DNA from 4 places in the Streptomyces sp. NPDC002676 genome. Region 3 is predicted to be linked to each of the others. Evidence: riboswitches for the same ligand, from Rfam matches in the RefSeq annotation. Region 3 holds a riboswitch; each other region holds the start of a gene.
What was found. A riboswitch is a leader RNA that binds a small molecule or an ion and turns the genes downstream of it on or off. The one in region 3 is predicted to bind cyclic di-AMP.
Positions count from the first base shown of each region.

Region 1: linked by a shared signal. The riboswitch ahead of ACWD3E_RS24075 (NlpC/P60 family protein) and the one ahead of ACWD3E_RS29710 (M23 family metallopeptidase) in region 3 are both predicted to bind cyclic di-AMP.
Region 2: linked by a shared signal. The riboswitch ahead of ACWD3E_RS30800 (transglycosylase SLT domain-containing protein) and the one ahead of ACWD3E_RS29710 (M23 family metallopeptidase) in region 3 are both predicted to bind cyclic di-AMP.
Region 4: linked by a shared signal. The riboswitch ahead of ACWD3E_RS13705 (transglycosylase family protein) and the one ahead of ACWD3E_RS29710 (M23 family metallopeptidase) in region 3 are both predicted to bind cyclic di-AMP.

Region 1 covers NZ_JBSFVT010000008.1:275,034-282,194, reverse strand. Annotated here, with positions in the region: gene ACWD3E_RS24090 (NlpC/P60 family protein) at 1-821, opposite strand, end outside; gene ACWD3E_RS24085 (hypothetical protein) at 1,239-1,598, shown strand; gene ACWD3E_RS24080 (tellurite resistance/C4-dicarboxylate transporter family protein) at 1,622-2,590, opposite strand; gene ACWD3E_RS24075 (NlpC/P60 family protein) at 2,692-3,897, opposite strand; cyclic di-AMP (ydaO/yuaA leader) riboswitch at 3,906-4,061, opposite strand; gene pcrA (DNA helicase PcrA) at 4,347-6,839, shown strand; gene ACWD3E_RS24065 (M23 family metallopeptidase) at 6,911-7,161, opposite strand, start outside.
Region 2 covers NZ_JBSFVT010000014.1:132,711-139,871, reverse strand. Annotated here, with positions in the region: gene ACWD3E_RS30820 (ABC transporter permease) at 1-894, opposite strand, end outside; gene ACWD3E_RS30825 (flavodoxin family protein) at 1-8, shown strand, start outside; gene ACWD3E_RS30815 (ABC transporter ATP-binding protein) at 881-1,855, opposite strand; gene ACWD3E_RS30810 (LolA family protein) at 1,942-3,153, opposite strand; gene ACWD3E_RS30805 (polyprenyl synthetase family protein) at 3,378-4,388, opposite strand; cyclic di-AMP (ydaO/yuaA leader) riboswitch at 5,026-5,206, shown strand; gene ACWD3E_RS30800 (transglycosylase SLT domain-containing protein) at 5,211-5,699, shown strand; gene ACWD3E_RS30795 (HAD family hydrolase) at 5,712-6,524, opposite strand; gene fahA (fumarylacetoacetase) at 6,880-7,161, shown strand, end outside.
Region 3 covers NZ_JBSFVT010000013.1:118,699-125,859, reverse strand. Annotated here, with positions in the region: gene ACWD3E_RS29725 (bifunctional acetate--CoA ligase family protein/GNAT family N-acetyltransferase) at 51-2,888, opposite strand; gene ACWD3E_RS29720 (HPr family phosphocarrier protein) at 3,069-3,350, shown strand; gene ACWD3E_RS29715 (GntR family transcriptional regulator) at 3,521-4,216, opposite strand; gene ACWD3E_RS29710 (M23 family metallopeptidase) at 4,421-5,173, opposite strand; cyclic di-AMP (ydaO/yuaA leader) riboswitch at 5,186-5,348, opposite strand; gene ACWD3E_RS29705 (M16 family metallopeptidase) at 5,583-6,971, opposite strand; gene ACWD3E_RS29700 (M16 family metallopeptidase) at 6,968-7,161, opposite strand, start outside.
Region 4 covers NZ_JBSFVT010000004.1:88,458-95,618, reverse strand. Annotated here, with positions in the region: gene ACWD3E_RS13725 (nucleoside triphosphate pyrophosphohydrolase) at 1-830, shown strand, start outside; gene ACWD3E_RS13720 (hypothetical protein) at 987-3,119, shown strand; gene ACWD3E_RS13715 (cytochrome P450 family protein) at 3,116-4,399, shown strand; gene ACWD3E_RS13710 (transglycosylase family protein) at 4,590-5,726, shown strand; cyclic di-AMP (ydaO/yuaA leader) riboswitch at 5,910-6,078, shown strand; gene ACWD3E_RS13705 (transglycosylase family protein) at 6,083-6,751, shown strand; gene eno (phosphopyruvate hydratase) at 7,050-7,161, shown strand, end outside.

The DNA of each region.
Region 1 (7,161 bases), on a different contig from region 3:
TGGACCAGGCCCGAGCAGTCGAAGGCGTTCGGGCCGGTCGCGCCCCACACGTAGGGGCTGCCGAGCTTGCCGTAGGCGTACGCGACGGCCGCCGCAGCGCGGGAGTCGGGGGCCGCGGCGGAGCCCGTACGCACCGGCGCCTCCCGGGTGTCCGGGGCCGACCGTGAGGCGTGTGCGGTGGTGCCGTCGGCGCCGGTGAGCTGCGCGCGCTCGCGCGGGGTGAGCCGCGTCAGTAGCCGCCGTGCCTCGGCCAGCTTGCCGGTGATGGTCTTCTTCTGCCGCTTCAGCTCCGCCTGCCGGGAGCGGAGCGACGTCAGCTCGGTCCTGGCGGCGCTGTGCAACTGCTTGATCTCCCGCAGTTGTTCACGCACCCCGGAGACGGCGGCGGCCTGCCGGTGGCCGGCCCGCTCCGCGAACGCGGCCCCGTCCAGATACCGGTCCGGGTCGCTGGACAGTGCCAGCTGCCAGGCGGGGTCGATGCCGCCGTCGCGGTACTGGGCCGCCGCGATCGAACCGAGCGCGTCCCGGGCCGAGTTGAGCCCCTGCTGCTTGCGGGCGACCTCGTCGCGCAGCGAGTTCAGCCGCCGCTGGGCCGCGTCCGCCTTCTCCTTGGCGCCGTCGTACTTCTCGGTGGCGGCCTCCGCCTCCTCGTACAGCTTGTCCACCTTGGCTTTCACCTGCGTGGGAGTCAGCTGCGGTGCGGCGTGTCCCGTTGCGTCGAAGCCCGTCGCGGTGGCCGCGCCCGCCATGGCGAGCGTGACGGCCGTGCGGGCCGTACCGCCACTGAGTGAGCGTTGTCGGGGCTTGCGGTGCGCTGCCACCTGGACCGTCACGTCCTTTCGTACGCCTCGTGCGGCCGAGGAGCGGTCGGTACGTCCGGCGGCGGCCCGCACGGGGGGATCGGGCCGCCGCCGGACCTTTCTCGGCGGGGGTGGCCGACTGTCGCCCCTGGCCGGGCGGCGTGGGAAGCCGGTCACCTGGGGGAGGACGCTAGGCCGGACGGTGACGGGTTGGTAACGCGGTGTACGGAACTGGCCCTGACGGGCCGGGATGTGACCGTATGCGACCGCGCTCCCGGTTCGGAGCCGTCGCCTTCGCGCAGCGTGGTGACCGAAGCGAGGAATGCCGGGGCTCCGGAAGCGGTGGGGTGCTATGGGGCGCGTATACGCAAGAGCATGGATGGGGGGCGGGTGCCCCGGGGACGCCCCGCGGGTGCGCCCTGATTAGGCTCCGGCCTCATGGACGTACTCATCCACATATTCGTCGCCTTGCACATCATCGGCATCGCGGCGCTGCTGGGCGGATTCATCACCCAGATCAAGGCCATAGGCCAGGGCACGGCACGGTTCGTGCCCGGGATGCTGCACGGCGCGCTGACGATGCTGGCCACCGGTGTGATCCTGGTCGGCCTCCACCGGGCCGACGACGACGGCCACGACCTCAACTTCCTCAAGATCGGCTTGAAGCTCGCTCTGCTCGTCGTGATCCTCGGGCTGGTCTACGTGAAGCGTGACGAGGAGGAGATCGACAAGAACATCTTCGGGCTGGTCGGCCTGCTGACCATGACGAACATCTTCATCGCCGTGCTGTGGACCTGAGTTCGGCGCTCTCGGCCTGACGCTCAGCGCCCGGGCCTGACGGCGGCGCGAGCCGTCGGCACCGCGCCGGCGGCGACCGCGAGCCAGGCGGCCACCGCCACCCACGTCAGGACCCGCCCCGGCCCCTTCAGCCATGGAACGTCCAGCGCGGCGGCGACGGCCACCGTCGCCGCCGCCGTCATTCCCATCGGGAACACGGTCGCCCACCGCCGTACGTCGTAGCCCGGGCGCGGCCGGACCAGTTCGGCCGCCAGCAGCACGAGGTACCAGGCCACATCCAGCACGAGCAGGGCGACCGTCAGCGTACGCAGCGTCCCCCGGTCGTCGACGTTCCACAGGTACAGCCGGGCACTGTCGGCGGAGAGCAGCTTCGCCCCGGCCAGCGCCGAGATGGCGAGCGCCCCGCCCGCGATCCAGTGGTCCCCGGCCCCTTCCAGCACCTGCCGCGACTCGAACCGGGCCAGGGCGACGCCGTAGAGCACCAGCCCCAGGAAGAACATCACCAGCGCGGCGTGCGCGAGCCACGCCGTCGCCTCGGCCGCGGCCAGCGTGGCCCCCAGTACGGCGAGCCCCTGTGTGGCCACACAACACAGGAACACCGCTCCCGGCATGCGCCGCTCCCAGCGCCGTACGACGAGAACGAGCAGCACGGGCCAGAGCAGCGCCGCCAGCGCGAGCAGCGCCTCGGCCAGGGTCTGCCGGCCGAGCGTGGAGAGCCGGGTGCCCAGGACGGACGTCGCGGCCACGGCGGTGAGCGCCCCGGGACTTCCGGCCTCGGCCAGCCAGCGCCGCCGCTGCCCCGCCAGCCGTACGACGAACTCCGCGCCCAGCCCCAGCCAGGCAACGCAGGTCAGCCCCAGGAAGACCTGGGACAGCCCCTCGTCGCCCGTGAGATGCAGCCCCACCGACACGATCCCGGTGGCCATCACCGCGGTCCCGGCCGCAGGCGAACGCCGCGCCGACCAGGCACGCAGGGAGGAGAGGCGGAACATGCGCCCGATGCTAGAGAGGGACGCGGCTCTTCAGGGCGGGGCACGCGGGCGTGCGCCACGCCCTGAGCCGGTCGCGCCACGCTCCTGTGCCGGTCAGGCTCCTACGCCGGCCGCACCACGCTGTGGATGATCGATGTGCCGCCGTAGTAGACCGACTCCTCGCGGACGTACGCGCCCGGCTTGGGGGCGTGGATCATCATGCCGTTGCCTATGTAGAGGCCGACGTGGCTGATGTCGTCGTAGAAGAAGATCAGGTCGCCGGGGCGGGCGTCGGCGAGGGAGACCGTGGTGCCCACGTTGACCTGGTCCCAGGTGGTGCGCGGGAGGCTGACGCCGGCGGCCCGCCAGGCGGCCTGGGTGAGGCCGGAGCAGTCGTAGGAGCCGGGCCCCGTGGCGCCCCACACGTACGGCTTGCCGATCTGCGCGCGGGCGAAGGCGATCGCCTCCGCGGCCTTGGTGTCGTAGGAGCCGGAGGTGGTCGAACCGCCGGAAGAGGTGGATCCGCCGGACGAGCCCGAGGTGTCCGAGGAGCCCGAGGGCGACGGAGACGGCGAAGACGAGGGCGACGGGGTGCTCTGCTGCGCCGCTCGCTGGCGCGCCGCCTGCTGCTTCGCCAGCTCGGCCGCCTTGCGGGCAGCCTCCTCCGCCTTCTGCTTCTCGATCGCCGCCAGGCGCGCCTTCTCCTCGGCCGTCAGCTTGGACAGCAGTTCACGCGCGGTAGCGAGCTTCTTCTGGACGGTGGCCTTCGCCGTCTTCAGGTCGTCCTGCGTCTTGGTCAGCGTCTGGAGGCTCGTCGCGGCCTCCCGGCGCTTCTTCATGGTCGCCGTCTGTTCCGTGACGAAGTCGTCGACCGCGCTCTTCTGACGCGAGGTCAGCCGGTGCATCAGCTGGCTCTGGTCGAAGTAGTCCTGCGGATTGCTCGCGAGCAGGAAGGTGGCCGTGTCCGGCACGGTGGTGCCGGTGCGGTACTGGGCGGCGGCTATGGTGCCCAGTTCCTCGCGGGCCGCGTTGAGGCGTTCCGTGCGCTTCGCGACATCGTCACGGAGGCTGTCGACGCGCACGCGCTCCTTGCCGGCGCGCTCCTTGGCCGCGTCGTACTTCTCGGTCGCCGACTCGGCCTGCCGGTAGAGATCGTCGACCTTCTTCTGTACCTCCTCCACGCTCGGCTTCCCCTTGTCGGCGGCGGGGGAGGCGTTCGCCGACTGGGAGAGTACGGCCACGGAGGTCAGTGCGGCGGTGGCGAGGACGGGGGCGCGGAGGCCTGCTGTACGGGGCCCGACGGGGCGCGGCTTGCGGTGCGACGCCAAGGGAGGCGACTCCTTCCATGCGCCGCCTACCGGGTTAGCTGTCGGGTTCGGGCGGGTGCGTTCGGAAGGGTTGCCCTACGGCCCCCTCCCGGTGGGAGGCGGCCGATTCACCCCAGAGGTCGGTGGGTCCCCGGCTCCGGTCGCCGCGAGGGCGCGCCGGACTCGGCGGGGGCCGCGCGGCCCGGCGAGGTTCGCCGGTGGGGGTCGTACGGCCCGCACGCACGCTAGCCAACTCGTGGGACCTCTGTGAAGGTTGGTGCGTAGTATGTCCGATACATTTTCGTGACCTCGGGGGTGGAGGTGCGGGAAATCACGGCTGGGTCATCGGGCGCTTCCGCAGCGTGAGGGGCGGAAGAGGCCGGGTGGGGCCTGGCGGGGAGCCTCCCGTGGGGGGCGGGTTCTCGGGGCGGCCCACGGTTGTCAGTCCGGCGCCCTAGACTCGGAGAGCGATGAGCAGCCTCTTTGACGACAGCTTCCTGGCGGACCTCCAGCCCCCTCGCGGGCACGAGGAGGAGCCCCCGCCGCCGCCCGAGGACGATCACGCTCCGGAGCCGCTTCCGGACGATCTGTTCGGCGGGAAGTTCGACGTGCCGCCGGACCGGGACCCGTACTACCGCGACGGCGCCCCGCGCCCCGCGATCGACGCCGCGGCCCTGCTGGAGGGGCTGAACGAGAACCAGCGCGCCGCGGTCGTGCATGCCGGCTCCCCGCTGCTCATCGTCGCCGGCGCCGGCTCCGGCAAGACCCGCGTGCTCACCCACCGCATCGCCCACCTGCTCGCCGAGCGGAACGTACACCCGGGCCAGATCCTCGCGATCACCTTCACCAACAAGGCCGCGGGCGAGATGAAGGAGCGCGTCGAGCAGCTCGTCGGCCCGCGCGCGAACGCGATGTGGGTCATGACCTTCCACAGCGCGTGCGTGCGCATCCTGCGCCGCGAGTCGAAGAGGCTCGGCTTCACGTCCTCGTTCTCGATCTACGACGCCGCCGACAGCAAGCGCCTGATGGCCCTGGTCTGCCGCGACCTGGACCTCGACCCCAAGCGCTTCCCGCCCAAGTCCTTCAGCGCCAAGATCAGCAACCTCAAGAACGAGCTGATCGACGAGGAGGACTTCGCCGCGCAGGCCGCCGACGGCTTCGAGAAGACCCTCGCCCAGGCCTACGCGCTGTACCAGTCGCGGCTGCGCGAGGCGAACGCGCTCGACTTCGACGACCTGATCATGACGACGGTCAACCTGCTGCGCGCCTTCCCGGACGTCGCCGAGCACTACCGCCGCCGCTTCCGGCACGTCCTCGTGGACGAGTACCAGGACACCAACCACGCCCAGTACGCGCTCGTGCGCGAGCTGGTCGGTACGGGCGACCGCGCCTCCGAAGACGTCGACGTCCCCCTGAGCGAGCACGAGCTGCCGCCCGCCGAACTGTGCGTCGTGGGTGACGCGGACCAGTCGATCTACGCCTTCCGGGGCGCGACCATCCGCAACATCCTCCAGTTCGAGGAGGACTACTCGAACGCGACGACGATCCTGCTGGAGCAGAACTACCGCTCCACGCAGACCATCCTGTCCGCCGCCAACGCGGTCATCGAGCGCAACGAGTCCCGCCGCCCGAAGAACCTGTGGACCAACGCCGGCCAGGGCGCGCGCATCACCGGCTACGTCGCCGACACCGAGCACGACGAGGCCCAGTTCGTCTCCGACGAGATAGACCGCCTCACGGACGCGGGCGAGGCGAAGGCCGGGGACGTCGCCGTCTTCTACCGCACGAACGCCCAGTCCCGTGTCTTCGAAGAGGTCTTCATCCGCGTCGGCCTGCCCTACAAGGTCGTCGGCGGCGTCCGATTCTACGAGCGCAAGGAGGTCCGGGACGTCCTGGCCTACCTGCGCGTCCTCGCCAACCCCGAGGACTCGGTGCCGCTGCGCCGCATCCTCAACGTGCCCAAGCGGGGCATCGGCGAGCGCGCCGAGGCGATGGTCGACGCCCTCGCCCAGCGCGAGAAGATCAGCTTCCCGCAGGCCCTGAAGCGGGTGGACGAGGCGTACGGCATGGCCGCGCGCTCCACCAACGCGGTCAAGCGGTTCAACACGCTGATGGAGGACCTCCGCACGATCGTGGAGTCCGGCGCCGGACCGGCGACCGTCCTGGAGGCGGTGCTCGAACGCACCGGCTACCTGGCCGAGTTGCAGGCCTCCACCGACCCGCAGGACGAGACCCGCATCGAGAACCTCCAGGAACTCGCGGCCGTGGCCCTGGAGTTCGAGCAGGAGCGTGAGGAAGGCGAGCAGGGCACGCTGGCCGACTTCCTGGAGAAGGTCGCCCTGGTCGCCGACTCCGACCAGATCCCGGACGAGGAGGACGGCGACGGCGTCATCACCCTGATGACCCTGCACACCGCCAAGGGCCTCGAGTTCCCGGTCGTGTTCCTGACCGGCATGGAGGACGGCGTCTTCCCGCACATGCGCGCCCTCGGCCAGACCAAGGAGCTGGAGGAGGAGCGGCGCCTGGCGTACGTCGGTATCACGCGCGCGCGGGAGCGGCTGTACCTGACCCGCTCGGCCATGCGCAGCGCCTGGGGCCAGCCCTCGTACAACCCGCCCTCCCGCTTCCTGGAGGAGATCCCGCCCGCCCACATGGAGTGGAAGCGGACGGGAGCCACCGCGCCGGTGTCCTCCGGGCCCGCGTCGGGCATCGCGGCCTCGCTGTCCTCGTCCCGCTCCCGCTCCTCGGCGGCGGGCGCGTCCGGCTTCGCCACGCGGCGCGCCACGGAGAAGCCGGTGGTGGGGCTGGCCGTCGGCGACCGCGTGACCCACGACCAGTTCGGCCTCGGCACGGTGGTCGCGGTCAAGGGCACGGACCCGAAGAACGCGGAGGCGACGATCGACTTCGGCGACGACAAGCCGAAGCGGTTGCTGCTGCGGTACGCGCCGGTCGAGAAGCTGTAGGAAGAAGCCGTGGACGAGTGAGCCCCGCCGGATATCGGCGGGGCTCACTCGTAACGGTCTTCAGGCCGGGCTCAGGTCGGGTCCAGGCCGTGGCTGCGCAGCCACGGCAGGGGGTCTATGGCCGCCCCGCCCGCCGGCCGTACCTCGAAGTGCAGGTGCGGGCCGGTGGAGTTGCCCGAGTTGCCCGAGTAGGCGATCGGCTGGCCGGCCTGGACGCTCGTGCCGGGGGCAACGCGGTAGCTGGAGAGGTGGCAGTACCAGGTCTCCGTGCCGTCCTTCGCCGTCAGGATCAACATGTTGCCGTAGGCGCTGTTCCACTTGG
Region 2 (7,161 bases), on a different contig from region 3:
CGCGCTGATGTCCTTCGTCGTGAACCGCGCCCAGGCCGCCGATCCGAACACGGCCGCGTACAGCGCCTGCAGGCCGAGGTTCTTCATCAGGTCGTCCCAGTAGACGGGGTCGCGCATCAGGTCCGCGAAGGACAGCCAGTAGTGCGAGAAGAAGTACGGCTGGAGCGCGTGCAACTGGGGTATCTGGTCGAGGATCTGGACCGTGATGAGCAGGCCGACGGTGGTCGCCATCGCCGCGATGCCGCTGTTGGTCAGGGTCGACACGAACAGGCCGAGGGCCGCGACGCCGACGAGTGAGGCGGCGACGACCAGGGCTATCAGCAGGGCGCGGCCGAGTCCCTCGGTGAAGCTGATGCGGGTGCCCGAGATGGTCGTCAGATCCCCGAGCGGGAACAACAGTGCGCCGACGAGCAGCGCCGAGCCGGCGACGACCAGGGTGGCCAGCAGGCAGAACGCCATGACGGTCGTGTACTTGGTGAGCAACAGGCGGGTGCGGCCGGCCGGGGCGACCAGCAGATAGCGCAGGGTGCCCGCGCCCGCCTCCCCCGCGACCGCGTCGCCGGCGATCACGCCTACGGCCATCGGCAGGAAGAACGGCAGGGTCGCCGCGAGCGCCGTGAACACCAGGAACAGGCCGTTGTTGGTGATCTGAGCGATGAACGCCGGACCTTCGCCGTTCCCGCCGTGCGCCGTGGCGCCGCCCCGCGTCTCGACCTTGACCGAGATCCCGACCAGCACCGGCACCGCGGCCAGCACACCGAGCAGCGCGAGGGTGCGCCAGCGCCGGAGGGTGGTGATCAGCTCGCTGCGCAGCAGCCCGAAGGTCCACAGCGGACTCGGCCGCGCGGCAACGGCCGCAGCCGGTGCCGCCTGGAGTGTTTCAGCCCGCGACATCGAAGCCCTCCCCCGTCAGTGCCACGAACGCGTCCTCCAGCGAGGCCCGTTCGAGTGTGAAACCCCGGACGCGGACGCCCGCGGTGACCAGCGCGGCGTTCACCTCGGCGAGGTCCCGTCCGGGCGGCTCGGCGGTCACCCGGGCGCCGTCGGCGACGACGTCCCCGACGCCCTGCTCCTTCAGCACGCGTGCCGCTTCGGCCGCGTCCGGCGTCGTCACCACGAGCCGGCCGCGCGCCCCGGCGGCCAGATCGGCCACCGCGCCCTGGGTGATCAGCCGGCCCTGTGCCATGACCGCCGCGTGCGTGCACACCTGCTCGATCTCGTCGAGTAGGTGGGAGGAGAGGAAGACGGTCGTGCCGTCGGCGGCCAACTCCCGTATCAGGGCCCGGATTTCGCGCATGCCCTGCGGGTCGAGGCCGTTGGTCGGCTCGTCCAGGACGAGCAGTCTGCGCGGCTGGAGCAGCGCGGCGGCCAGCCCCAGGCGCTGCTTCATGCCGAGCGAGTACGCCTTCGCCTTCTTGCCCGCGGCGGCGCCGAGTCCGACCCGGTCCAGCGCGGCGGAGACCCGGGCGCGCCGGGTGCGCGGGTCGGCGGTCGGGTCGGCCGCGTCGTAGCGCAGCAGGTTGTCCCGGCCGGAGAGGAAGCCGTACAGGGCGGGGCCCTCGATGAGCGCGCCGACCTGCGGGAGGACGGCGCGCGCCGAGCGCGGCATGGCTTGGCCCAGGACGCGGGCGGAGCCCGAGGTCGGCTCGATCAGCCCCATCAGCATGCGGATGGTGGTGGTCTTTCCGGAGCCGTTCGGGCCGAGGAAGCCGAAGACGCTGCCCGCCGGGACGGTCAGATCGAGACCGTCGACGGCGAGCTGCCCACCGCGGTAGCGCTTGGTGAGGCCGCGCGTGGCGATGACGCTCGCCACCGCGTCCCCGGGCTCCCGCTGCGTGGCGGACGGTGCGTCCATCGGCTCCCTCGTCTCGTCGTGCTCCAGTCGTACGCCAGGGGGACCCGTGAGCCCCCCTGCCCCGGTTCACCGCCCCTGATTCGGGGTTACTTCCCCTCGTTCGCCGCCTTCACCAGCGCGTCCTTGGTGACCGTGCCGACATACACCTTGCCGTTGTCCGTGATCAGGGCGTTGACCAGGCGGGTGTGGAAGACGGTGCCCTTGCCGAACTTCCCGGAGACCTTGTCGCCGAGCGAGCCGAGGAAGCCGCCGAACGCACCGCCCTTGTCGCCGCTGGGCATGCCGCCCTTGGCGCCGGTGTCGAAGACGGCTATGGAGTTCCAGCCCTTGCCGAGGACGTCATGGCCCCCCATGCCCGCCATGCCCTTGCCGAAGTCCTCGCCGGGCCTCGGCGCGTGCTGCCGTGCCCTGGACTCCTTCTTCTCCTCGGTGACCTTCGCACCCTTGGGCGGGGTGAAGTCGAAGGTGCGGGCGGCCGGTTCGGCGAAGGAGACCTGGGTGAAGCCGACGTCGAGGACGGCAGCGCCGCCGCTCGCCGGGGTCAGCGTGAACTTCAGCGGCTGACCCGTCTTCGCGTCCACGGCGATACTGATCGCGCCGACCGTGCTGCCGGACTGCCTGGGCTTGATCAGCAGCTTGTAGGCGTCGCGGCCGGCGACCTGGGCGGTGCCGTCGACGGTGACGGACGTGGTGTCGTCCACCGACTTCAGGGCCTGGTCGGCGAAGTCCTTGGGCGTGGCCGGGGGCTCGGCCCGGTGCTCCTTGGCCGAGCCGGCCGAGGAGCCGTGGTAGACCTCGTTGCTCTTGCTGTCGTAGCCCCACACGTCCTTGCCGTTGTGGATGAGGCTGTACTCGGCGCCGCTCTCCAGCAGCGACAGCTTCTGCCGGTCCGGGCCGTCGAGGGCCACGCGCAGGGTGTGCGTGCCGGAGACCAGCTCGGTGAGCTTCGCCTTCGGGTCCGCGGTCGAGCCGTCGCCGTGGCCGCCCCGGGCCGCGCCGGACATCAGGCTGTTCTCCAGGCCGCCGAAGTTCGGCAGGCCGAGGTCGGTGTCGATCTTCACCGTGCCGGACAGCTGCTGCACGTCCGACTTGGCTATCTTCTCGATGAGCTGCTGTGCGGTGATCTTCGGCAGGTCGGGGTCACCGGAGGCGGCGAGCGCCGGGACGAGCCCGATCGTGGCCGCCGCCACCCCCACCACCGCGACCGGGACGACGTACCGGGCGGCCTTGCGGCGTCCGGTACGCAGGTCCCCGTCCTGCGCGACGTCCATTGCGTCGTCGGATTCGTACGGTGCCATGTGTGCCTTACCTCCGTCGTCGGCGGCGGCTGTCCTCACGCTGGTCCACCTGAGCCGCCATTCTCACCCGAATCGGTGAGGAGTGGTGATTTCCGTGGTTCCCATCTGACCAAATCGGCCGTGAGGAAGCGTCAGACCTCGGAGCCAACTCCGTGTACGCCTGCGGTATGACACGAAAGGGCGGCAGCTCCACCCGACCCGTAGGGGTCGTCCCGAAGCCGGGCTCAGCCGGCCCGGAACACCACCGCGTCGCACAGTTCCGTCAGCGCCGCCTTGGCGTCGCACTCGGGCAGCGGGGCCAGCGCGGCGCGCGCCTCCTCGGCGTAGCGGACGGCGTCCCGGCGGGCCTGCTCCAGCGCGGGGTGTGCGCGCAGCGCGGCGAGCACCTCGGCGTGCCGGGCGTCGTCGCTGAGGTCGGAGTCCAGCAGCTCGCACAGCGCGAGGTCCTCGGGCAGCCCCAGCTTGGCCGCCCGCTCGCGCAGCCGGAGCACGGGCAGGGTCGGGATGCCTTCGCGCAGGTCGGTGCCGGGGGTCTTGCCGGACTCGTGCGAGTCGGAGGCGATGTCCAGGACGTCGTCCGAGAGCTGGAAGGCGACACCGAGCCGCTCGCCGTACTGGGTGAGGACGTCGACGACCGTCTCGTCGGCGCCGGACATCATGGCGCCGAACCGGCACGAAACCGCCACCAGCGCACCCGTCTTGCCGCTGAGCACGTCCAGGTAGTGGTCGACCGGGTTACGGCCGTCCGAGGGACCCGCGGTCTCCAGGATCTGACCGGTCACCAGCCGTTCGAAGGCGAGGGCCTGCACCCGGACCGCCTCGGGGCCGAGGTCGGCGAGGATCTGGGAGGCGCGGGCGAAGAGGAAGTCGCCGGTGAGGACCGCGACGGAGTTGCCCCAGCGGGTGTTGACGCTGTCCACACCGCGGCGCACGGCGGCCTCGTCCATGACGTCGTCGTGGTAGAGCGTGGCGAGGTGGGTCAGCTCCACGACGACGGCGGACGGCACCACGTTCGGCGCGTACGGGTCACCGAAGCGCGCCGCGAGCATCACGAGCAGCGGCCGGAAACGCTTCCCGCCGGCCCGGACGAGGTGCTGCGCGGCCTCGGTGATGAACGGGACCTCGCTCTTGGTGGCTTCGAGCAAACCTTCCTCGACAGCCGCCAATCCGGCCTGGACATCGGCTTCGAGAGCCTGGTCCCGCACGCTCAGCCCGAACGGCCCGACGACGGTCACGAGGGGTCTCCTGTCTGCTGTGTCTCTGTTGGCGATTACACGGTTTGTCGATAGGTCGCCGCTATCACTTCAAGTCAGCGTATCCGGTCCGCTTTCGATCACCGATAGCGCCCACCGCTCGAGACACTCATGCACATCCGTACGTCCTACCCCCACGACTCCCACCGGCGGACGGTACGAGGGGGTACGCGCACGTATGGCGGACCCCGCCGGACGCGCCGGCCCCCGCGCCGCGTCGGCGAGTCGCGACGGGAGCCGTGGCCGGCCACCGAACCCTCCGAAATCAGCTGTGACGCGGACCACTTTCCCGTCTCCAATGGGTGAAGCAAATCCCCTGAAACCCCCGAATCGCCTGAATCCCCTTAATACCTCATGCCTGATTTGCCATATTTTGCCCATTCGTGAGTTGGGTCACTCACGCCCACCGGAACGCCTCGCCGGGAATAGTCGCCCCCACCCCTTCCCACCCCTTGCCGCAAAGGCGAGTTGAGTGTTGGCAACTGCAAAGGATCAAGTACCACATTCAGAACAGATCAAGGTCAACTGGGTTGATCTACGAATCTGGTACTTGTTCCGGACATGTGCTCTCGCATACGTTCCGGGCCATCAGGCGGACGCCGAATCCTGCCGCCGCCTGAAAGACCCATCGACGAACTCATTTCGTACGGCAGGAGCGGGGGACCCAGGTATGCCGCCGGCCCGGTCGACACATGTCGCACCGGAACGGCTAGGGGTGAAGTCGTGCCGTCTCGACGGCCCGGCCGGGCACTCCCCAGCCCGAACCCGACAGCTCACCTCGCAGGCGCCGGAGAGGACTTCCCCATGTCTGCTGCCGTTCAGCCCCGCCGCACCCGGAACAACCGCCTCCTCCGCGCGCTCGCCGCCGCCGGCACCGGCGTCGCCGTACTCGCGATCCCGCTCATCGGCGCCACGAGCGCATCCGCCGCCGGCGGGACGACGACGACCGCCGCCACCACCCTCGCGGGGTACCCGAACAACCTCGACGGCTGGATCCGCGAGTCGCTCGCGATCATGGCTCAGAAGGGCATCCCGGGCAGCTACAACGGCATCTACCGCAACATCATCCGGGAGTCCTCGGGCAACCCCAACGCCATCAACCTCTGGGACTCCAACGCGGCCAAGGGCATCCCGTCCAAGGGCCTGCTCCAGGTCATCGACCCGACGTTCAACACGTACCACGTGGCCGGAACGTCGTTCAACATCTACGACCCCGTCGCGAACATCACCGCCGCCTGCAACTACGCCGCCGCGCGCTACGGTTCGATCGACAACGTCTTCAGCGCGTACTGACATACCCCCCGGTCAGTCGGTCGGGAACAGTCTTTCGAGGACGACGGCGATGCCGTCGTCCTCGTTCGACTTGGTGAGCTCGTCGGCGACCGCCTTGAGTTCGGGGTGCGCGTTGGCCATGGCGACGCCGCGGCCGGCCCAGGCGAACATCGGGATGTCGTTGGGCATGTCGCCGAAGGCGAGAGCCTGTTCGGCGCCGATCCCCAGCAGGTCGGCGGCGAGCGCGAGCCCGGTCGCCTTGGTCACCCCGCCGGGCTGGAGCTCCACGGTGCCCGGCCCCGACATGGTGACCGTCGCCAGCGAGCCCACGACCGAGCGCGCGAGTGCCGCCAGCGCGTCGTCGGACAGGTCGGGATGGCGCAGCAGCACCTTGCTGATGGGCTCCGCCCACAGATCGTCGCGGCGGCCGACCCGCACCGCGGGCAGGGTCGGATGGGGCATCCGGTACCCGGGCTCGATGAGCGTGAGCCCGTCCACGCCGTCCTGGTCGACGGCCGCGTGGACCTGCCCGACCTCGGCCTCGATCTTGCCGAGCGCGGTCTCGGCCAGCTCCCGGTCGAGCCGCACCGACCGCACCAGGCGGTCGGCTCCGGCGTCGTACACCTGCGCGCCCTGCCCACACACCGCGAGCCCCGTATATCCGAGGTCGTCCAGCAGGGGCCGCACCCTGGGTGCCGGGCGGCCCGTCACCACCAGGTGCCGGGCGCCGGCCCGCGCCACCCGCGCGAGCGCGGCGCGCGACCGGTCGGAGACGGTGTCGTCGCCGCGCAGCAGCGTCCCGTCCAGGTCGGTGGCGATCAGTGAATACGCGGGGGAGGCGGCCATGATCAGAGAATACGGACCTCGCGCCCCACCCGACTCCCCCTGTCACCCTGTGCACTTATGTACTTCCCAGCCCCAAGTGGGGCCATCCGCTTGCCTGATGGCCTCCTTCGTAGGAGTGGAGCGGCCTCAGCCATGGGCCGCCTGCGGACCGGATCCACCCCGTCCGCCCCCAAAGGCAGCCAAGCCGGGGATTGCCACCCCGACAAGACTTTTCCGGGCATCAAGAACTCTTCAGTCATCACCCGCACAACCCTTCGGGCACTGCCCAAGACACCTGCCTCCGCCGTAACGTGTGGCGCGACCACATGGAACGCATCGCCGCGCAAGGCGCCGGATGAGAGTGAGGCAGTACCCCATGCCCCCCTTCGACGTCCCCGAGGGTGACCCCTTCGGTCCGCACAACCTTCCCTATGGCGTCTTCTCGCCCTCCGGCAGCACGGAGCGGAGGGTCGGCGTCCGGCTCGGGGACCACGTCCTCGACGCGGGCGCCGCGGCCACCGCCCTCGGCTCGCCGCACCACGCGCTGCTCGCGAAGCCCACCCTCAACCCGCTGCTGGCCGCCGGCCGCACGGCCTGGTCCGAGGTGCGGCGCGCGCTGACCGCCTGGGTGACGGAGCCCGCGCACCGCGAGACGGTC
Region 3 (7,161 bases):
TCCGGGCAGTTCCCGTCCGGCGATCTCCATGCCCTGCCCCCCTTCGCCGCTCAGTACGCCGGCAGGGTGCGGGGGCCGAGGTCGTCGCGGGCCGGCGGGGGTGCGAGGCGGACGGTGGCGCCGAGGACGCTCACGCCGTGTGCGGCCACGACCACCGGCTCCAGGGTGACCGCGACGACCTCCGGGTGGTCGTCGACCAGCCGGGACACGCGCAGCAGCAGCTCTTCCAGGGCGGGGGTGTCGACGGGCGTGGAGCCGCGCCAGCCGAAGAGCAGCGGTGCCGTCCGGATCGACCGCACCAGCGAGGCCGCTTCCCGGTCGATGACCGGGATCAGCCGGTGCGCCATGTCCCCGAGCAGCTGTGAGGCGGCGCCGGCCAGCCCGAAGGACAGCACGGCCCCGGCTGCCGGGTCGATCACCGCCCGTACGACCGTGTCGACACCCCGGGGTGCCATTCCCTGCACCACCGGGCGCAGGTCCTCCGGGCCGCCGAACAGTTCCGTCAGCTCCGCGTATGCACGGCGCAGTTGCTCCTCGTCGGCCAGGTCGAGCCGTACGCCGCCCAGGTCGGCGCGGTGTCTGAGGTGCGGGGCGGTGGCCTTGAGGGCCACCGGGTAGCCGAGGGAGCGGGCGGCCCCGGCGGCGGCGTCGGCGGTCGGGGCGGGGAGCGCGCGGCGGACGTGGATGCCGTACTTGGCGAGCAGCTCGCAGGTCTCCGCGGCCGGGATGGTGAGCCCCTCCCCGCGCGCGAGCAACTCACCGATCAGCTCGGCGGCCCCCTTCTCGTCGATGTCGTCGTACTCCGGCACCTTCCCGGGATCGGCCGCCTCCCGCCGCCACTGCCCGTACTTGACGGCTTCGGCGAGAGCCCGGACGGCGCGTTCGGCGGCGGGGTAGGCGGGGATGAGACGGCTGTCCTCGGGAGCCGAGCCTTCCACCGCGGTGGGCAGTCGTTCCGCAGGGGGGAACGGGTGGGCGCCGCCTGCGGCGCCGGGTGCCTTCTCGACGGCCCGAGGTGCGGTACTCGTCGCAGCCGACAACGCCTCGGCCAGCCCCCCGAGCTCCACATGCACCACCAGCACCGGCTTACCAGGAACGGCCGCCGCAGCCGAGCGCAACGCCTCGGCCAACTCCGCATCCCCCGCCGACCCCTCCCCAATGGCAGGGATCGCGGTGACCACAACGGCATCGCACGTGTCGTCCGCCAGCGCAGCGGCCAGCGCCCGATGGAAGTCCTCCGCCCGCGCCCCCGTCGTCAGGTCCAGCGGCAGTGACGGCCGCAACCCCTCCGCGAGGCACCGGTCGTACGTCAGCACGCCCAGCGACTCCGAGTTCCCGAGGATCGTCACGCGCGGCCCCGCGGGCAGGGGCTGGCGGGCGAGCAGCAGGCCCGCGTCGACCAGCTCGGTGATCGTGTCCACCCGGATCACACCGGCCTGCCGGAGCAGCGCGGAGACGGTGGCATGGGGCAGCCGGGTGGCCCGGACCGCGTGCCCCTGGGGGGCCGAGCCGACCCCCTGCACCACGACCAACGGCTTCGCCGCCGCGGTCCGCCGGGCGAGGCGGGTGAACTTGCGCGGGTTGCCGATGGACTCCAGGTACATGAGGACGACGTCGGTCTCGGGGTCGTCGTACCAGTACTGGAGGACGTCGTTGCCGGAGACGTCCGCGCGGTTGCCGGCGGACACGAACGTGGACACGCCGGTGACCCCCGTGACGCCTCCCCCGCGCCGGTGCAGACCCGACAGCAGGGCGATGCCGATGGCGCCGGACTGCGCGAACAGGCCGATGCGCCCCGGGCGGGGCATCTCGGGGGCGAGCGAGGCGTTCAGCAGGACGTCCGGGGCGGTGTTGATGACCCCGAAGGCGTTCGGGCCGATGATCCGCATGCCGTACGCGCGCGCCTGCTGCACGAGCGCACGCTGCCGCTCACGTCCCTCGGGCCCGCTCTCCGCGTAGCCGGCGGAGAGGACGACGAGTCCCTGGACGCCGTGTTCGCCGCACTCGGCGACCACGGCGGGGACGTACTCGGCCGGGACGGCGACGACCGCGAGGTCGACGTGCCCCTCGATCTCCCGCACCGACCGGTGCGCGGGCACCCCGTCGACGCCCTCGACGTCCTCGGGGAAGGCCTTGTTCACGGCGTACAGCCGGCCCGTGTAGCCGGCGTCCCGGAGGTTGGCCAGGACGCTGCGGCCGACCCCGCCGGGCGCGCGGCCGACGCCGACGACGGCCACGGAGCCGGGTGCCAGCAGCCGTCGTACCGAACGGGCCTCGGCGCGCTGCTCACGCGCGCGTTGCACGGCGAGGGAGCGGTCGGTGGGTTCCAGGTCGAACTCCAGGCGTACGACGCCGTCCTCGAAGCTGCGCTTCTGGGTGTACCCGGCGTCCGTGAACACCTTGATCATCTTGGTGTTGGCGGGCAGCACCTCGGCGGCGAAGCGGCGGATCCCGCGCTCGCGCGCCACGGCGGCGATGTGCTCCAGGAGAGCGGAGGCGACCCCGCGGCCCTGGTGGGCGTCCTGCACGAGGAAGGCGACCTCGGCCTCGTCGGCCGGTGCGGAGGCGGGCATTCCGTCGGGGCCGATGCGGTCGTAGCGCACAGTGGCGATGAACTCGCCGCCGACGGTGGCCGCGAGCCCCACCCGGTCCACGAAGTCGTGGTGCGTGAAGCGGTGGACGTCCTTGGCGGAGAGCCGGGGGTACGGCGCGAAGAAGCGGTAGTACTTCGACTCGTCCGAGACCCCCTCGTAGAAGCTGACCAGGCGGTCGGCGTCATCGACGGTGATGGGCCGCACGCGTGCGGTGCCGCCGTCGCGCAGCACCACGTCGGCCTCCCAGTGGGCGGGGTACTCGTGCCGGTCGTGCCGGTCCGCCGGGGTCTGCATGGGCCCCAGCGTACGGCTCGCCCCCGGCAACGGCGCGAGGCAGTCTGTGGGGGGACGGAAGCCGGATCGAGGCCGCGGTCCGGCGACACGGCCGGAGGGTGACGAAGGTCCCCTCCGGACTTGCTTCACGATGTGGGAAACTGGTCTAGACAACCCTGAGAACCTGAAGGGCAGCATCACATGGCTGAGCGCCGCGTCAACGTCGGCTGGGCCGAGGGCCTCCACGCCCGCCCCGCCTCCATCTTCGTCCGAGCCGCCACGGCCGCAGGCGTCCCGGTGACGATCGCCAAGGCCGACGGCAACCCCGTCAACGCGGCCTCCATGCTGGCGGTCCTCAGCCTGGGCGCCCAGGGCGGCGAGGAGATCGTCCTCGCTTCCGGCGCCGAGGGCGCGGACGCCGCCCTGGACCGTCTGGCCAAGCTGGTCGCCGAGGGCCTTGAGGAACTGCCCGAGACCGTCTGAGTCGCGCCAGGAAGCCGCGTCCCCGGAATCGGGGGCGCGGCTTCCGCGTTTTCGCGCCGGACTGATTCGCACGCGAATTTACGCACCTGCCTGAATTCACGGCACGCCGAAATAGGGCAGCGGAAATGCGCGTCCCTCCGAATATCCCCTCTTTGTATACGGCGCCCGTGTTAATGCCGCGGGCTCGCTGTGTTTACGGCATGTTGCGAGTCCCTCACACGCTCCGCGCGCTCCCCGCCGGAGGCGAACCGCAGCCGGTGCGCGCCCGCCGCGCGCTCGATGTGCAGGGCGGTGACCGCCCGCGCGCGCTCGCCGTCGCCGCGCGTCACCGCGTCCACGATGACGCCGTACTCGGCCCAGGACTCCACCGGGCTGACCGGGGCCTTCACCGCGTACATCCAGGCGATCTTGTGCCGCAGCTGGGTGAGCATCGAGGTCAGCGAGTGGCTGCCGGAGGCCTGGGCGAGCGTCTCGTGGAACCAGCCGTCCAGCGAGCGCAGTTCCTCGCTGCCGCCCTGCCTGGCCCGCTCCTGGCCGAGCCGCACCAGGCCGCGCAGCACCTTCAGATGGGCCTCCGTGCGCCGCTGGGCGGCCCGTGAGGCGCCGAGCGGCTCCAGGAGCATGCGCATCTCCAGCAGGTCGGCGGCCTCCCGCTCGGTCGGCTCGGCGACGCACGCGCCCGCGTGCCGACGGGTCACCACGAAGCCCTCGGCCTCCAGGGTGCGCAGGGCCTCGCGGACGGGGACGCGCGAGACGCCGTAGCGGCGGGCCAGGACTTCCTCGGTGAGGCGGCTGCCGCGCTCGTGGACACCGGCCACGATGTCGTCCCGGATCGCCGTGCACACCGAGTGTGCCGGAATACGCATGACCGACCTCCGCCTTAATCCCCGTGAAACGTCGACAACGGACGCGTGTTCCGTGACTCTATTGCAATGTGCGGGAATTTCCGACGGCGGCCCAGAATCCATGGATATTTTTTGGTCAGCGGGCACCGCGGACGCCGCGAAAAACGACGAAGCCCCGGCTCGGTGAACCGGGGCTTCGTCGCGAGTGCCGCTTCGGGGTGCGTGTCAGACGCTCAGGCCGTGCTGGCGGAGGTAGGCGACGGGGTCGACGTCGGAGCCGTACTCCGGGGTCGTGCGGGCCTCGAAGTGGAGGTGCGGGCCGGTGACGTTGCCGGTCGCTCCGGACAGGCCGATCTGCTGGCCCGGGACGACCTGCTGGCCCACGGTGACGCCGATGGACGACAGATGGCCGTACTGGGTGTACATGCCGTCGGCCATCCGGATCACTATCTGGTTGCCGTACGCGCCGCCCCAGCCCGTGGAGACGACGGTACCGAGGCCGACCGCGTGCACCGGGGTGCCGCTGGCCGCGTGGAAGTCGATGCCGGTGTGGGAGCCGGAGGACCACAGGGAGCTGCTGGCGCGGTAGCCCGTGGAGACGTACGAGTCGGCGATCGGCGCGACGAAGGCGTTCAGGCGCTTGCGCTCAGCCGCGCGGGCGGCGCGCGCCTTGGCCTCGCGCTCCTCCTTCGCCCGCTCGGCGGCGGCCTTGGCCGCGGCCTGCTCGGCCGCCTTCCGCTCGGCGGCCTGCTGCTGCGCGGTGGCCTGTGCGTCGATCTGCTCGGCGATCTCGTCGCTCACGGTGATGACCGGGGTGAGGCCGGTCTGCTCGACGGAGTTCTCGGCGGCGAGCGACGGGGTGGCCGCGAGGGTGCCGATGACGCCGGTGGTCAGGGCCGCGACGCCGGCCGCCTGAGCGGTGGTGCGCTTGACCCGGCCGGGCTTGCGGTGCTTCCCGGTGGCGCACATGAACGCCATGAAGTGGCTGGTCCTTTCCTTCCCTCTCGCCTACCGGGTTAGCTGACGGGTTCGGAGCAGGAAGGTCTCCTACGGACCCCCTCGCGCACGCGCGGGAGTCCGATTCACCCCAGGGGACGTGTGGGTCCCCGGCTCCCCTGGCTCGCGCCGTACGGGGACTCGGCGATGACTGTCCGGTGCCGCGGGTGCGGCGCACTGCCTGACGAACAGCCCGCACGACGCTACGGGGGGTGGCTTTCCCCGCCCAAACGGATCCGGAGTTTTGTAGCGCATCCCACAGGCCAGACAGGCAACCTCCGCCCCAATTCGGACATCTGGGGAGCGGCTGGGGAACAGCCGGTGCACAGGCGTGGGGCCCTGACGACCCGTAAGTCGCCGGGCCCCACTCGCGCGTGCGTGCGCTCGGGCTCTACTCGGCCGCCACGACCGTGACTTCGCCGATGCCGAGCGCCTCGACCGGCTCCTTGATCTGGGCCGCGTCACCGACAAGGACGGTCACCAGACGGTCCACCGGGAAGGCGTTCACGACCGCCGCCGTGGCCTCCACGGTGCCGGTGGCGGCGAGCTGCCGGTAGAGCGCGGCCTGGAAGTCGTCGGGCAGGTGCTGCTCGACCTGGTCGGCCAGGGTGCCCGCGACGGCCGCCGCGGTCTCGTACTTCAGCGGCGCGACCCCGACGAGGTTCTGCACGGCGACGTCCCGCTCGGCGTCGGTCAGGCCCTCCGCCGCGAGCGTACGCAGCACCGTCCACAGGTCCTCGAGCGCGGGGCCGGTGTTCGGGGTGTCCACGGAGCCGCTGATGGCGAGCATCGAGGCGCCCGTGCCGTCCGGGGCGGAGCGCAGCACCTGCCCGAAGGAGCGCACGCCGTAGGTGTAGCCCTTCTCCTCGCGCAGGACACGGTCCAGGCGGGAGGTGAGGGTGCCGCCGAGGCAGTAGGTGCCGAGCACCTGGGCGGGCCACACGCGGTCGTGCCGGTCGGGGCCGATCCGGCCGATGAGCAGCTGCGTCTGCACGGCACCGGGCCGGTCCACGATGACCACGCGCCCGGTGTCGTCGGCGCTGACCGGCGGCACGGGCCGCGGGCTGCCCGGGGTGCCCGTCCAGGCGCCCAGGGTGTCGCCGAGCAGCTCGTCCAGGTCCGTGCCGGTGAGGTCGCCGACCACGACCACGGTGGCCGTGGCGGGGCGCACATGGCGGTCGTAGTAGGCGCGGACGGCCGCCGCGTCGATCTTCTCGACCGTCTCCTCGGTGCCCTGGCGCGGGCGGGACATGCGCGAGGTGGCCGGGAACAGCTCCTTGGAGAGTTCCTTGGCGGCCCGGCGGGCGGGGCTGGCCAGCTCGTGCGGGATCTCGTCCAGGCGGTTGCGGACCAGCCGCTCGACCTCGCTCTCGGCGAAGGCGGGCGCGCGCATGGCGTCGGCGAGCAGGCCGAGGCCCTTGGCCAGGCGGGAGGCCGGGACCTCCAGGCTGAGCCGGACGCCGGGGTGGTCGGCGTGCGCGTCCAGCGTGGCGCCGGCCCGCTCCAGCTCGGCGGCGAACTCCTCGGCGGAGTGCTTGTCGGTGCCCTCGGAGAAGGCCCGCGCCATGATCGTGGCGACGCCGTCCAGGCCGGTCGGCTCGGCGTCCAGCGGCGCGTCCAGCAGCACCTCGACGGCGACGACCTGCTGGCCGGGGCGGTGGCAGCGCAGCACGGTCAGGCCGTTGTCCAGCGTGCCGCGCTCGGGGGCCGGGAACGCCCAGGGCTTGGCCTCGCCGGCCTGCGGCTGGGGGTGGAAGTCCATCGTGGCGAGCTCGGTCACTTGGCCGTCTCCTCGTCGTTCTCGTTGCCGGCCTCTACGGTCGCTTCCTGCTCCGGGTCCTCGCCGCGCCCGGCCTCCTCGGTGTGCTGGGCCGACTCGGCGGACAGCGGCTCGTAGACGAGGACCGCGCGGTTTTCGGGGCGCAGGCGGGCCTGGGCGACCTCCTTGACCTCCTCCGGGGTCACCGCCA
Region 4 (7,161 bases), on a different contig from region 3:
AGCTGCCGTATCTGCGCGAGGCCGGGATAGCGGTGGCGGAGGCGTCCCCCACCGCGCAGGAGCTGATCGACGCCTGCGCCGGCGGGCGGACCGCGGTGGTCGTGGCCACGGGTGAGGGCGAACCGGTCCTCACCGACGGCCTGGCCCGCCTCGCCGGCTCCGGCCGCGTCCGGATGCCGGAGCTGGAGCTGCTGCCCGCTTCCTACGACCTGCCAGGCGCCCGCCTCCTCGACCTCGTCCAGGTCATGGACCGCATCCGCGCCGAATGCCCCTGGTCGTCCCGGCAGACCCACCAGGGCCTGGCGAAGTACGGCATCGAGGAGGCGTACGAACTGGTCGAGGCCATCGAGGCCGGCGACCGGGACGAACTGCGGGAGGAACTGGGCGACGTCCTGCTCCAGGTCGTCTTCCACTCCCGCATCGCCGAGGAGGACCCGGACGCGCCGTTCTCAGTCGACGACGTGGCCGGCGGCATCGTCGCCAAGCTGATCCACCGCCACCCGCACGTCTTCGGCGACGAGAAGGCGGAGACGCCGGAGGACGTCAAGGAGCACTGGCTGCGCACCAAGGCCGAGGAGAAGCGCCGCTCCTCGGTGACGGAGGGCGTCCCCCTCGGCCAGCCCGGCCTCGCCCTCGCCGCCAAGCTCGTCTCCCGCGCCCGCACGGCGGGCCTGGACGTGCCCCTGCCGAGCGGCGCGGGCATCGGCTACGAACTGCTGGAGCTGGCGGCCCGCGCCGAGGCGGACGGCATCGACCCGGAGGCCGCGCTGCGGGCGGCGGCCCGCGCATACCGGGACGCCATACGGGCTGCTGAGGGGCTGTCCGCTTGATACCGTTGCTCTGACGGGCGGGCGCGATGCGTGGGGGCGGTTGTGACAGCGGAGTTGGTGCAGCTGAGGAAAGCGCTTCTGCGCGCGATCGACAGCTCGCCGACCACGGCACAGAGGGTCGCTCAGGTGATGAAGCGGGCAGGTGTCCGCGACGTCATGGACATCTGGATACGGCGTACGGGATCACGGGAGACGCGGACCGAGCGGCAGCTCGGCTCCCTGTCGACGGTGCGCGACAACCATCCCGAGAAGTTCTCCGAACTCGTGGCCATCGCGGCCGGTTACCCTGCCGCGGTACCCCAGCCGGCTCGCACCGCCTCGGCCCCCACGCCCAGGGGAGACGTCGGAACCCAAGTCGCGGGTGACCACGTCGACATGCGTCAGGCCACCTTCAACGACAAGGTCGTGGGACTGCAGTACAACCTCTACGGCGGTCCCGCGCCCGCGGAGTGGCGGCCGGCCGACCAGGTGGGGCCGTTCGCGTTCGGTGTGCATCCGACCCGGCCCGTGCCGGGGCTGTCGGACGTACCGCCGTACGTGGCGCGTGACCGCGACGAAGACCTGAGCGCCCAGCTCGCCCGTCCCGGCCTCGTACTGATCCTGGGTGAGCGCTACGCGGGCAAGTCGTACACCGCGTGGCACGGCGTGCGCTTACTGGAGGGCCACCGGCTGTACATGCCGGACCAGGGCGAGGACCTGCGCCCGCTGGTCGCCGCGCTGCGGGACAACCCCGGCAGGTACGTCGTCTGGCTGGACGAGCTGACCGACCACCTCGGCATGGGCGGGCTGGACCTGCGGCTGCTGGGGCGGCTCAACGAACTCGGCGCGGTCGTGCTCGGCACCATGAACCCCGCCGAGTACTACCGGCGCCGCGCCCGGACGGCCCCCGGCGACCGCGTCGTCGCCGCGGCCCGCACGGTGCTCCTGGAGCGTGAGTGGAGCGAGCCCGAGCTGCAACGGCTGGCGGCGGACGACGACCCGCGCGCGTACCCGGCGTACATGTGGAGCGGTAAGGAAGGAGCGGCCTCGTACTTCGCCGTCGGGCACCTGCTGTTCGACGAGTGGCTGCGGGAGGGCACGCGACAGGCGCACCCCCGTGGGCAGTTGCTGGTCCGGGCGGCGGTCGACCTCGCCCGGTGCGGGGTCACGGGGGCGGTACCGGCCGGGCTGCTCAAGAAGGTCCAGGAGAAGTACGCGGCGGAGGAAGCGGAGCCGGAGGAGTCCTTCGAGGACGCGCTCGCCTGGGCGACGGCCCGGATGTTCGGCGTGTCGGGACTGCTCGTGGCGGGCGAGGAGGACGGCACCTGGCGGGCGTACGGGGCGCTGGTCGCGGAGGCGCTGGGCTCGGGCGACCTGGAACCGGTACCGGACGAGGTGTGGTGGACGCTGCTGGGCGCGGCGGACCTGGGGGAGCCGCTGGACCGCGGGGCGGTTCTCGGCGCGGCCCACGCGGCGCTGCGTTCGCGTATCGAGGCCGGGGACGTGGAGGTGACGTTCCGCCTCGCCGTCTACACCGAAGGCGACGAAGGCGTGTCCTTGCTGCGCCGTGCGGCCGACGCGGGACATGGCCCGGCGGCGGCGGACGTGGCGGAGATCCTGCTGCGCGAAGGGAATGAGCAGGACGCGCTCCCCTATCTGGAGGTCGCCGCCGTGACCGGAGACCGTTGGGCCGCGCTGCGCCTCGGCCGGATCCACCGCGAACGCGCCAAGCGCTGGCTGCGTACGGCCGCGAAGGCAGGGGACGGGGCGGCGGCGCACGAGCTGGCGGATCTGTTGCTCACGAGCGATGTCAAGGCGGCGAGAGACTGGTATCTGGAGGCGGATCACCTTGGCTACGCCGAAGGGGCCAGGAGCCAGGGCATGTTCCAGCTGATCGAGGGCCAGCGCGAGGCCGCGGAGATTTGGCTGACACGCGCTGCGGACGCGGGTGACGAGCAGGCGGCCGAGTTGCTTGCCGAGTTGCTTGAGGAGGCCGGCCGCGAGCCGAGGCCCTTGGACGACGACTACTTCGACGGGGACGCGGACCCCCTCTACTACCCGCTGGACCCCACTCATCAGGGCGCCCTTCTGGAGATGCGGGGATATCTCGACGAGGCCCGCGAGAAATACGAGAAGGGCTACACGGTGGGCGACTCCTACGGCGCCTACCGTCTCGCCGCCCTCCTCGACAGGGAAGGCAAACCGGACGAGGCCAGGCAGTGGTACCGCAAAGCCGCCGACATGGGTCACCCCGCTGCCCTGAAGGCCCTCGGCGAGACGTCGGACAAGCCGGATACCGTCAAGGGGTGACCAACCAGTTCAACCCCCAGCCCGCCCCCGGCGCCCCCGCCCCCGACCTCTTCACCTGGGAGTTCGCCGCCGACCCGTACCCGGCCTACGCCTGGCTGCGGGAGCACGCCCCCGTGCACCGGACGCGGTTGCCCAGTGGGGTGGAGGCCTGGCTGGTCACCCGGTACGCCGATGCCAAGCAGGCGCTCGCCGACCAGCGGCTGAGCAAGAACCCGGCGCATCATGACGAGCCCGCGCACGCCAAGGGCAAGACCGGCATCCCCGGTGAGCGCAAGGCCGAGCTGATGACGCACCTGCTGAACATCGACCCGCCGGACCACACCCGGCTGCGCCGGCTGGTCAGCAAGGCGTTCACGCCCCGCCGGGTCGCCGAGTTCGCGCCTCGTGTGCAGGAGCTGACCGACCAGCTCATCGACGGGTTCGCGGCGAAGGGTTCCGCCGACCTCATCCACGAGTTCGCCTTCCCGCTCCCCATCTACGCCATCTGCGACCTGCTCGGCGTCCCGCGCGAGGACCAGGACGACTTCCGGGACTGGGCGGGCATGATGATCCGGCACGGCGGAGGGCCCCGGGGCGGTGTGGCCCGTTCGGTGAAGAAGATGCGGGGCTATCTCGCCGAGCTGATCCACCGCAAGCGGGCGGCGCTGCCCGCCGAGCCCGCGCCCGGCGAGGACCTGATCTCGGGTCTGATCCGCGCCTCCGACCACGGAGAGCACCTCACCGAGAACGAGGCCGCCGCCATGGCCTTCATCCTGCTCTTCGCCGGTTTCGAGACGACGGTCAACCTCATCGGGAACGGCACCTACGCCCTGCTCACCCACCCCGAACAGCGGCAGCGGCTCCAGCGGTCCCTCGCCGCCGGGGAACGGGAGCTGCTGGAGACCGGCGTGGAGGAACTGCTCCGCTACGACGGCCCGGTGGAGCTGGCCACCTGGCGGTTCGCCACCCGGCCGCTCACCATCGGCGGGCAGGACATCGCCGCCGGCGACCCGGTGCTCGTCGTGCTCGCCGCGGCCGACCGGGATCCGGAGCGGTTCACCGACCCGGACCGGCTGGACCTGTCCCGCCGGGACAACCAGCACCTCGGCTACGGCCACGGCATCCACTACTGTCTCGGCGCGCCGCTCGCCCGCCTGGAGGGCCAGTTCGCACTCGCCACCCTCCTCACCCGCCTCCCCGATCTGCGGCTCGCGGCGGATCCGGCCGAGCTGCGCTGGCGCGGCGGACTCATCATGCGCGGCCTGCGCACCCTGCCGGTGGAGTTCACGCCCGTCCAGTAGGAGCCGCTCACCCCTCCCACAAGCGCGGCCCGGCCAGGCGAAGATGAAAGACGTACAACTCCGTGATCTTCACGTGATCTGCGCGGCATTAACTTGTGACAAGTGATCGTATGCCGATACGTTCACTCGTCAGCGTGGCGCCCAGCATCACCCGCCGCGCCGGTCCTGCTGTCGCACGAAAGGCTTCCGTATGCTCACCGGGAACGGTCGTCACCGTCGCCCCCGTCAGGCTCCGGCCCTCCTCGTCGCGGCCGGAGTGACCGGCTCCGCGATCGCCATCCCGCTCCTCGGCGCAGCAAGCGCCAGCGCGGCCGACGGCACCACGTGGGACAAGGTGGCCGAGTGTGAGAGCGGCGGCTCCTGGAGCGCCGACACCGGCAATGGTTACTACGGTGGCCTGCAGATTTCCCAGGACGACTGGGACAAGTACGGCGGCACGAAGTACGCCTCCAGCGCCGACCAGGCCAGCCGTTCGCAGCAGATCGCCGTGGCCGAGCGGATCCTCGCCGACCGGGGCACCACTCCCTGGGCCACCTGCGCCCTGCTCAACGGCCTGACCGCGCACTCCGGCTCCGTGGACGTCGACACGGGCGTCGGAAACCCGGGTTCGGACTCGGCCTCCGGCTCGCACGGCTCCGGTGGCTCCTCCGAGTCCGGGCATTCGCCGGAGGACCAGCAGGACCAGCAGGACCAGCAGGACCAGCAGGACCAGCAGGGTCAGGATTCGTCCGACTCCGCCGACACTTCGGACTCATCCGGTCTGTCGGATTCGTCGCCTTCGTCACCCTCTTCGCCGTCGTCATCCCCGTCGCGGTCGTCCGACTCCTCGGACGCCACCGCCAAGCCGTCCCCGAGTGCGAGCCGTGGCGCGGGCGAGGGCGGCGACTCCGAGGGCTCCGGCAAGGGCGGCGAAACCCCCAAGTCCGACAAATCCACATCATCCGACACTCAAAACGGGCAGGGGGACGGTGGCGCCACCACGGACCCCGCAACGGACGACTCGGACAATTCCTGGCAGAACGGCGGCTCTTGGAGCCTCGTCGACACCGGCTCGCTCAGTAGTGGTGGACGTCACCGTGGCGTCAGTGCGGACGAAAGCGTGACAAACGGTCAGAACGCCACCCGGTCCGGTCGTCATGCGTCCCGCGATGCGAGCACCTACGAGGTCCGTGAGGGCGACACTCTCTGCGCCATCGCCGACTCCCTTGACGTCGACGGCGGATGGCGCGCGCTCTACGGCCACAACAAGAAGGTCATCGGCGCCGACCCGAACCACATCGCCGCCGGTCAGACCCTGGAAATCGGTGCGGAAACGGGCCAGAAGTAGCGGGAGTTGACGCCCCACTAAGCGCCTGAATGTCCGGTTTGGTGAAAGTGTGGGATGAGTCTCAGAAGCCCTGATCGTCTTTGAAATTCCGCGGATCGCGTGGCTACGGTCAAGGCCGCTCGTCACCACGAGCCCCGGCAGTCGCAACGCCGAATCCTGCCAGCGGTTGCCCGGGAACAGTCGTCGCATCATGCGCCGTAGGCAGGAGCGGGGGACCCAAGGTAAGTGCCAAAACCGGCAGTTGACGTCGGTTGCGGCTTGGGGTGAAGCCGTGTCCCGAAAGGGCCGCGGCCGGGCAACTCAACCGGCCCGAACCCGACAGCTCACCTCGCAGGCGTCGGTGAGGGGATCGATCCATGCTGTTCACCGGTAAGGGCAAGCACCGCCGCCCGTTCAAGGCCACCCGCGCCATCGCACTCGCCGGAGTCGCCGGCGCCGCTGTCGCCGCCCCGCTCATGGCGGCCGGCAACGCCTCCGCCGCCACCGCCGCCGAGTGGGACAAGGTCGCCCAGTGCGAGTCCGGCGGCAACTGGTCCATCAACACCGGTAACGGCTTCTACGGCGGCCTGCAGTTCTCCGCCTCCACCTGGGCCGCGTACGGCGGCACCGCCTACGCCCCGCAGGCCAACCAGGCCACCAAGGCGCAGCAGATCACCGTCGCCGAGAAGGTCCTCGCCGCCCAGGGCAAGGGCGCCTGGCCGGTCTGCGGCACGGGCCTGTCGAACACGCCGTACAACGGCACCGCGGCGGCCCCGAAGGCCACCGCCACCCGCTCCACCGGCCAGGCCGCCTCCCGCTCCGCCGAGCGTACGGCCCCGGCCAAGAGCGCGACCGTCACCACCCCGACCGGCAAGAAGGTCAAGAAGGGCGACGGCGAGTACAAGGTCGTCAAGGACGACACCCTCAGCACCATCGCCGAGAAGCACGGCGTCAAGGGCGGCTGGAAGAAGCTGTTCGACCTGAACAAGGACATCGTCCAGGACGCCGACCTGATCTACCCGGGTCAGCAGCTGCACCTGAAGTAAGGCGCGGCCCCCAGTCCCCCCGCCCCGGCGCGTGTTCCCCCGTACGCGCCGGGGCGGGGCTTTTCCGTCCCCGCTGTTCGCCGCTCCCCTCCCCGCTTTCCGCCGCACTTTCCCCACTCTTCACCCGGGGGCTACCCGGGAACCCCTTTGTTCCGGGCGTGAACAATGGGTACCGTTTGCCTGTCCACGGGACGGTCGGTCGATGGCCGACGCCCCATGGACGGTTAGGCTCTAGGCGCAAGGCACAGCCCGCAAAGGCACACGCCCCGCACTTCCAGCGTCACATCCCAAGAAGGAGATGCTCGTGCCGTCCATCGACGTCGTCGTAGCCCGGGAAATCCTGGACTCCCGAGGCAACCCCACGGTCGAGGTCGAGGTCGGCCTCGACGACGGCAGCACGGGTCGTGCCG